2 regions of the Thauera humireducens genome follow, and region 1 is predicted to be linked to the other one. Evidence: predicted binding sites of a transcription regulator. Region 1 holds the regulator's gene; the other holds the start of a gene.
The links. Region 1 encodes FNR, which switches genes on or off when oxygen is low (the NO sensors DNR and NnrR bind a similar motif). Its sites were predicted from a motif close to TTGANCTAGNTCAA; they were not measured.
Positions count from the first base shown of each region.

Region 2: the regulator FNR is predicted to act here: its motif matches at 2,584-2,597, upstream of nirJ (heme d1 biosynthesis radical SAM protein NirJ).

Region 1 is NZ_CP014646.1:48,782-53,265, forward strand. It holds gene AC731_RS00275 (PHA/PHB synthase family protein) at 1-1,376, shown strand, start outside; gene AC731_RS00280 (Crp/Fnr family transcriptional regulator) at 1,387-2,067, opposite strand; gene AC731_RS00285 (SirB2 family protein) at 2,172-2,561, shown strand; gene fnr (fumarate/nitrate reduction transcriptional regulator Fnr) at 2,576-3,322, opposite strand; gene hemN (oxygen-independent coproporphyrinogen III oxidase) at 3,472-4,484, shown strand, end outside.
Region 2 is NZ_CP014646.1:1,332,493-1,336,976, reverse strand. It holds gene ahbB (siroheme decarboxylase subunit beta) at 1-913, shown strand, start outside; gene AC731_RS06320 (Lrp/AsnC family transcriptional regulator) at 906-1,421, shown strand; gene ahbB (siroheme decarboxylase subunit beta) at 1,418-1,936, shown strand; gene AC731_RS06310 (hypothetical protein) at 2,037-2,216, opposite strand; gene nirJ (heme d1 biosynthesis radical SAM protein NirJ) at 2,649-3,860, shown strand; gene AC731_RS06300 (nitrite reductase) at 3,944-4,484, shown strand, end outside.

The sequences.
Region 1 (4,484 bases):
TGTACGACACGCCCGCGCTTTCCAGCAAGGAGCGGCGCCGGGCTGCCTTCTGGTGGCGAAAGTGGCTCAATGCGGTGGCGCCCACCAACTACCTGCTCACCAACCCGGTGGCGATGCGCAAGGCCATCGAGACACGGGGCGACAGTCTCGTGCGGGGCTTCCGCAATTTCCTCGACGATCTCCAGGCCGGCAACGTCCGCATGACCGACCCCGAGGACTTCAAGGTCGGCGAGAATCTCGCCACCACGCCGGGCGCGGTCGTGTTCCGCAACCGGCTGCTCGAAGTCATCCACTACGCGCCGACCCAGCCGCGCGTGCATGCCGAACCTGTCGTCATCGTCACGCCGTGGATCAACAAGTTCTACGTGCTTGACCTCGTGCCGAAGAAGAGCATGATCCGCTTCCTGCTCGACCAGGGCCTGGACGTCTTCATCACGAGCTGGAAGAACCCGGATGCGTCGATGCGGGACGTCGGTTTCGACGACTACCTGCTGGACGGCGTCGACACGATCGTGCGCGTGGCGCGTGAGTTTGCCGGCGTGGAGCGCGTGCATGCGGTCGGTTACTGCATCGGCGGCACGGCGCTCGCGATGTACATGGCCTGGGCGAACCGCCACTATGCCCCGGACGCCATGCCAGTCGCCGACTGGACCCTGTTCACGACGCTGGTGGATTTCCACAAGCCCGGCGACATCGAGGTCTTCATCGACGAGAGCAGTATCGACTATCTGTGCGATCGGATGGCACGCAAGGGTTACCTGGATGGCGGGGAGATGGCGGCATCGTTCCGGCTGCTGCGCTCGAACAGCCTGATCTGGCACTACGTCGTGCAGGGCTGGCTGTACGGTGATTCGCCGCCTCCGTTCGACGTGCTGTATTGGAACATGGACACCACGCGCATGCCGTACGCGATGCACGCGTGGTACCTGCGCGAGCTCTACCTGCACAATCGCCTCATCCAGACCAATGCGCTGCAGGTGGCCGGCGAGACGCTCGACCTGTCGGTGATCCGGCAGCCGCTCTACGCGGTGTCCGCGGAGGACGATCACATCGCGCCGTGGCGCCAGACCTTCGCGGTCAACAACCACGTCGTCGGCAACAAGCGCTTCGTGCTGTCGAGCTCGGGGCACATCCTCGGCATCGTCAACCCCGTCGTGCATCCGCCGAAGCGGCGCTATTGGGCGGCCGACGCCCAGCGCTCGGACACGACAGACTCGTGGCGCAGGCGCGCGGAAGAGCATGCCGGCAGCTGGTGGGAGGACTGGATGCGCTGGCTCAAGCCGCGCGCGGGGGACGAGGTGGAGGCGCGTCCGGCCGCCAGCAAGCGCTTCCCGGCGCTGTGCGCGGCACCGGGCAGCTACGTGCTCGAGAAGTAGCGGGCAGTCCTCAGGCCTGGTAGCGGGCGAGGCGGGTCGGGTCGTGCAAGGTGATGCGTTTGCCCTGAACGCTGATCAGGCCCGATTCGCTGAGGTCGTGAAAGATGCGCGACAGGGTTTCGGGCGTCAGGTTCAGGCGTGAAGCGATGACCTGCTTGCTGGTCGGCAGCGCGATCTCGCACGGCGTGTCGCTGTCGGCGACCTGCAGCAGGTAGCCGATCACACGCTGGATGCTCGAGCGCAGCGAATAGGTCTCCACGTCCTGGATCAGCCCGTGCAGGCGGATGGCCATGCCGGCGAGGAGCTTGTGCGCGAAGGTGGAGTCCTGGTCGATCAGCTCGGTGACCACGGCCTGGCCGACGTGGATCAGCAGTGTTTCGGTCAGCGCTTCGGCGAACACCGGATAGGGCTTGTTCATGAACATCACGGCCTCTCCGAAGCTCTGCATCGGGCCGATGATCTCCACGACCTTCTCGGTCCCCTGTGGCGACGAAAAGGCGAGCTTGACCTGACCCGAGACGACGAAGTAAAAGCCATGCGGCTGGTCGCCGCGCTGGAACAGCACCTCGCCACGCCCGATGTGGCGGTCACGCGTGTAGCGCGCGACAAGCTCGAGATCGGTGTCCGAGAGTTCGCTGAACAGCGGGATGCGCTTGAGCAGCGCAGGCAGGTCGAGGGCGGCGTGGGTCATGTCCGTGCGTTCCTGGGTGGAAGCGATCTCATTATTGACGGCAATTCTAATCGACCCCGGGGCGCCGCGCGGCACGCGCGATGCCGGTCCGGGTGGGAGTACGCATGTATTTCGCAATCAAGCACCTTCATGTCACCTGCGTGGTGCTCAGCGCCATGGGGTTCCTGCTGCGCGGCTTCTGGATGATGACGGGCAGCCCGCGCCTGAACGCCCTGCCGGCACGGGTGCTGCCTCACGTCGTCGACAGCGCCCTGTTGTTGAGTGCGATCGCGCTGGCGGTCATGATCCAGCAGTATCCCTTCGACGCAGGGTGGGTGACGGCAAAGGTGTTCGGCCTGATCGCCTACATCCTGCTCGGCACGGTTGCGCTGAAGCGCGGCAGGACGAAGGGGATCCGGCTCGGCGCCTTCGCCGCCGCATTGCTGGTGTATGCGTGGATCGCCTCGGTGGCACTGACCAAGAATGTCGCAGGTTACCTGGCGGTTGCCGCCTGATCGCCGGGCGCGCCTCAGCGCCCGCTGCCGGCCGTCTGGTGCTGGATGAGCTTGCGCAGGCCGGCGGTATCCAGCAGGCGGATGTGCTTCTGCTGCACGGCGATCAGGCCTTCTTCCTGGAAGCGCGAGAAGGCGCGTGACACGGTCTCGAGCTTGAGCCCGAGATAGGAGCCGATTTCCTCGCGCGTCATGCGCAGGTGGAACTCGGCCGCCGAAAAACCGCGTGCGGTGAAGCGCTGCGACATGTTGAGCAGGAAGGCCGCCAGGCGCTCCTCGGCGCGCATCGAGCCGAGCAGCATCATCACGCCGTGGTCGCGCACGATCTCACGGCTCATGACCTTGTGGAACTGATGCTGCAGGCCTTCGACCTCGTGAGACAACTGTTCGAGCTTGGCGTAGGGGATCACGCACACCTCGCTGTCTTCCAGCGCGACGGCGTTGCAACTGTGCGTCTCGGTGCTGATGCCATCCAGACCGAGAATCTCCCCGGTCATCTGGAAGCCGGTCACCTGGTCGCGACCATCTTCGAGCAGCACGTCGGTCTTGAACGAGCCCGCACGGATCGCGTAGATCGCCTCGAAGGTGTCTCCCGCGCGGTAGAGGTTCTGCTGGCGCTTCACCTTGCGTCGCGCACCCACCAGTTCATCCAGGCGGCTCAGTTCGCTGTCGGGCATGCCGAAGGGCAGGCACAGTTCCACAAGATTACACTGCGAACAGGCGGTCTTGAGCCCGCTCACGGTAATTGCCACGCTTGCCCTCATCTGCACGATAATCCCGTCATCCCGACTCACAGAGTCCAAAACGCGGTTTAACAGTGTCCCCGGCTGGCATCACCATGGCCGTTGATCCACGTCAACCAAAAATTTGCGCTGGTCTGCCATTGTTAGGCACACACAGTAGCAGCAAGATCATGACCGAACAGAACGAACTCATCTTCGATCCGCAGCTGATCCGTCGATTCGACATCAACGGGCCGCGGTATACCTCTTACCCGACCGCGGATCGCTTTGTCGAGGCTTTCAATGCCGACGCGCTCAAGCACTGGCTTGCAAATCGGGCCATTGGCGGCGTCAGCAAACCGCTCTCATTATACTTCCACATCCCATTTTGTAACACGATCTGTTATTACTGCGCCTGCAACAAGATCATAACCAAGGATCATGGGCGTTCAGCCAAGTACCTGAAATACCTTGCTAAAGAGATCGAGATGCAAGCGGCCTGCCTGCAGGGCAGCCGCCAGGTGACGCAGTTGCACCTGGGGGGCGGCACGCCGACCTTCCTCTCGCATGACGAAATGCGGCAACTGATGGCCTCGGTCCGCGAGCACTTCACCTTGGTGCCCAACGGCGAATATTCGATCGAGGTCGATCCGCGCAAGGTCGATTTCGACACCGTCAAGTTGCTGGCCGAGCTTGGTTTCAACCGCATGAGCGTCGGCGTGCAGGACTTCGCCGAAGACGTGCAGCAGGCCGTCAACCGCATCCAGAGCTTCGACGAGACCAAGCTCGTCATCGATGCAGCGCGCGCCACTGGCTTCAAGTCGGTCAGCATGGACCTGATCTACGGCCTGCCGAAACAGAACGTCATCAGCTTCAACCGCACGCTCGAACAGGTGCTCGAGATCTCGCCCGATCGCATCTCGCTTTACAGCTATGCGCATCTGCCCGGCCTGTTCAAGCCGCAGCGTCGCATCTTCATGAGTGACATGCCGACGCCGGATACCAAGCTGCAGTTGCTGCAACTGGGTATCCGCCGCCTGACCGAGGCGGGCTATGTCTATATCGGCATGGACCATTTCGCCAAGCCCAACGACGAACTCACCGTTGCGCAGCGCCAGGGGCGCCTGCATCGCAACTTCCAGGGCTACTCGACACAGGCCGAGTGCGATCTGCTCGCCTTCGGCGTGTCGGCCATCGGCAAGAT
Region 2 (4,484 bases), 1.3 Mb from region 1:
GGTGATCACGGCCTACCGCCGCCTGATCGACGAGGGTCTGGTGAGCCGGGTCGGTGCCGTGTTCGCCCCGCGCAGGCTGGGGGCGAGCGCGCTCGCCGCCCTGGCGGCGCCGCCGGAGCGGCTCGAGGAGATCGCAGCCCGTGTCAGCGGCGAACCCGCGATCAACCACAACTACCAGCGCGAGCACCGCTTCAACCTGTGGTTCGTGGTGACGGCGGCGTCCGAAAGCCATCTGCAGGACGTCGTCGCCGGCATCGAGCGCGACACCGGCTGCGCGGTGATCGTGCTGCCGCTCGAAGAGGAGTTCCACATCGATCTCGGCTTCGATCTCGGCACGGATCAGGGCGGACGGCGCGCAGCCTGCCACCGCAGCGTCGAGCCGCGTCCCACCGCCACGGCGCAAGGCGCGGCCTGTGCGCTGCCCGTGCTCGAACGCGATCTGATCACCGTGCTGCAGGCGGGCCTGCCGCTTGTGCCGCGTCCGTATTCGGCGCTGGGTGAGCAGGCGGGCCTGACCGAGGCCATGGCGATCGAGCTGCTCCAGCGCTGGCAGGACGAAGGGCTGATCCGGCGCCTCGGCGTGGTGGTCCGCCACCACGAACTGGGGCTGGAGGCCAACGCGATGTGCGTGTGGGACATCCCGGATGACCGGGTCAGCGAACTGGGCCGCCTGCTGGCGCGCGAGCCCGCGGTGACGTTGTGCTACCGCCGGCGCCGGGTGCTGCCCGACTGGCCTTACAACCTGTTCTGCATGATCCACGGCAGCGCACGCGACGACGTCCTGGCGGCGCGCGGCGAGATCGCGGCCCGTCTAGGGCTGGACGCCGCGCCACATGACGTGCTGTTCAGCTGCCGGCGCTTCAAGCAGACCGGCGCGCGCTATCTGTCGGCAAAGGAGGGCGCCCATGTCTGAGCCATCCATGCCGGGCGTTGCGGCACCCGCGGCCAGCCGTCGCGGCGTTGCCGCCACGCGCGAGCCCGATGCGATCGACCGCAAGCTGATCAACGCGCTGCAGGGCGATTTCCCGCTGACCGGAACGCCTTTCGCCGATGTCGCGGCTGCAGTCGGCCTCGACGAAGCCGAAGTGATCGCGCGGGTGCAGGCCATGCTGCGCGACCGGGTGCTGACGCGCTTCGGCCCGATGTTCCAGATCGAACGCATGGGCGGCGCCTTCTGCCTTGCGGCCATGGCTGTGCCCGAGGCCGTGTGGGGGGCGGTGGTGGAGGCGGTGAACGCCTTCCCCGAGGTGGCGCACAACTACCGCCGCGAACACGGTCTCAACATGTGGTTCGTGCTTGCGACCGAACGTCCGGAAGGCATCGCCGAGGTGTCACGGCGCATCGAGGCGGCGACCGGGCTGCCGGTCCATCTCTTTCCCAAGGAAAGAGAGTACTTCGTCGAGATGAAACTGGAGGCATGATGACAAGCCCTGCACCGGACCCCATCGGACTCGACGAACTCGACCGGCGCATCGTGCTGGCCACCCAGGACGGCTTGCCGCTGGTACCCCGGCCGTATGCCGCCGTTGCCGAGCAGTTGGGCTGCAGCGAGCAGGCGGTGCGTGAGCGGCTGGCGCAGATGCTGGAGAGCGGACGCATCCGCCGAATCGGCGCCGTGCCCAACCACTACGCGATCGGGTACACCGCCAACGGCATGAGCGTGTGGAACATCGACGACGCCATGATCGATGCTGTCGGCGAACGGGTAGGGGCGCTGGACTTCGTCACCCACTGCTACCGCCGGCCGCGACACTTGCCGGACTGGCCGTACAACCTGTTCGCGATGGTGCATGCAGCGTCGAGGGAGGCTGCGCTGGTGCGGGTAGAGGAGATTGCGCTGCTGCTCGAACGCGAGTTTCGCGGAGCCTGCAAGGGGCGGGACGTTCTGTTCTCCGCCGGCATTCTCAAGAAAACGGGACTTCGAATCGCCGGTTGACGGCGGTTGGGCTATCGATCGGGCCTGTCTCTTCGGCCCGCTCGGCCGCACGCCGCGGCCGGTAGACGATGCTGCGCTAACGATTGAGAGCAGGCCCCTCTCAGTGCGGCAGGTAGCCGTTCGGACGTTCTTCGACGGCACGCCGCACCGGCGAAGACTCGATGTCGGACTCCCTGAGGCCCGGAGTCAGCTCGCAGATTTCCATCAGCAACTCCCAGGTTTCGTCGGAGAGTTCCGGAATCGAGATGAAACGGTCGTCGTGAGATTTGGGAGTCGTCATGGCGTTGGCTCGCATTGGTAGGGCAACCTCTCCGAATTAAAGCGTTTAAAAGCACAAAAATGTAAAAAACGATAATCCGGTTGTGTCATATGCACGCTTCCGACGCATTCACTGGCCACGGAACGCGATGTGGCGCCGCGTGACGGGGCGCTATGTCGCCATCATGTGGCCTGAAAGATGGACTGGCAAGCATGTCCCGCGTGCGGTGAGGCAGGTTGCGCAAGTTGGGCGAAGCATAGACCAGGAGTCCCGCCGTTCGCCGTGATACGGGTCACGGGTCACGGGATGCGGGTGTCCGCCAGGGCGCGAGGAAGCCGCGCCGCAAGGAGTTGCCAGGAACCCCATACCGTTCGTTTCGCCCTGTCCCTTGACCCGTGTCATTTTTCCCGCCCTCCGGCTCGGCTCTAATGAGCTGCACTCTGGAGAGCCCCCATGTTCCGCATCGCCCACTTCGTCCGCGAACTCGACCAGCCCACGCCTGCCGGCCCGCGCCGCAACCCGCCGGGCCCCGTCGTCATCTGGAACCTGATCCGGCGTTGCAACCTGACCTGCGAGCACTGTTATTCAATCTCGGCCGACAAGGACTTCCCCGGCGAGCTGAACACCGACGAGGTGTTCAAGGTCATGGACGACCTGAAGGCGGCACGGGTTCCGGTGCTGATCCTGTCGGGCGGCGAGCCGCTGCTGCGGCCCGACCTCTTCGACATCGCCCGCCGTGCCAAGGCGATGGGCTTCTACGTCGCGCTGTCGTCCAACGGCACGCTGATCGACGAATCCAACATCGATGCTATCGATGCGATCGGCTTCGACTACGTCGGCGTCAGCCTCGACGGCATCGGCGCCACGCATGACCGCTTCCGCCGCAAGCAGGGCGCCTTCGATGCCTCGATGCAGGGCATCCGCCTGTGCCTGGCGCGCGGCATCAAGGTGGGCGTGCGCTACACGATGACCGAGGGCAATGCCCACGACCTGCCGGCGCTGCTGAAGCTGGTGGAGGACGAGGGCATCGACAAGTTCTACTTCTCGCACCTCAACTATGCAGGGCGCGGCAACAAGAACCGCGCGGGCGACGCGCGCCACCGCACCACGCGCGAGGCCATGGAGTTGCTGTTCGAGACCTGCCTCGACCTGCACCGGCGCGGCATCGAAAAGGACTTCGTCACCGGCAACAACGACGCCGACGGTCCCTTCCTGCTGCAGTGGGTGCAGCGCCGCTTCCCCGAGCGTGCCGCGCACATCGAGGCCAAGCTGCGCCAGTGGGGCGGCAACGCCAGCGGCGTCAATGTCGCCAACATCGACAACCTGGGCATCGTGCACCCGGACACCATGTGGTGGCACGTACCCCTGGGCGACGTGCGCAAGCGTGCCTTCGGCGACATCTGGAACGACCTCGACAACCCGCTGCTGGCCGGGCTCAAGCAGCACCCGCGCACGCTCGAAGGGCGTTGCGGCGCGTGCAAGTACCTGGACATCTGCAACGGCAGTTCGCGCGTACGCGCCTCGCAGGTTACCGGCAATCCGTGGGCGGAAGACCCCGGATGCTATCTGGATGACGAGGAGATCGGCGTCACCGCGGCCGACTATGAAGGCGGCGAGCGCGTCGTCACCACCCCCTGGGTGCGCATCGCCAAGGTGTCGGCATGAGACAAGGTACCGGTGCTCCCCGCGCTGCGGCTGCGCTGCGCCCCGAGGGGACGTTTTCGTCCCAGGGGGAAGCGGCGGCGAAGATGATCCGCCATGCCTTCGTGTTCGCCGGCCTGGCCCTGGCCGTGGCGGGCGCTGCGACGGCCACTCGCGCCCAAGCGGCGGACGACGGCGTGGCGAAGGTCGCCGCGAACTACGCCCAGCACTGCGCCAGCTGCCACGCGGCCGACCGGCTCGGCGGCATGGGTCCGGCGCTGCTGCCGGACAACCTCGCGCGCCTGCGCAAGCCCGAGGCGCTGAAAGTGGTGGCCGAAGGCCGCACCGCCACGCAGATGCCGGCCTTCGGCGCGCAACTGGGCAAGGACGAGATCGCCGCGCTGGTCGACTGGATCTACAGCCCGGTCGAGCCGCCGCCGCGCTGGACCGACGACGACATCCGCGCCTCGCGCATCCAGCACGTCGATCCGGCCACACTGTCCGACACGCCGGTATTCGACGCCGACCCGATGAACCTCTTCCTCGTCGTCGAGGGCGGCGACCACCACGTCAGTGTGCTTGACGGCGACAAGCTCGAGCCCATCCACCGCTTCCAGTCGCGTTTCGCGCTCCACGGCGGGCCCAAGT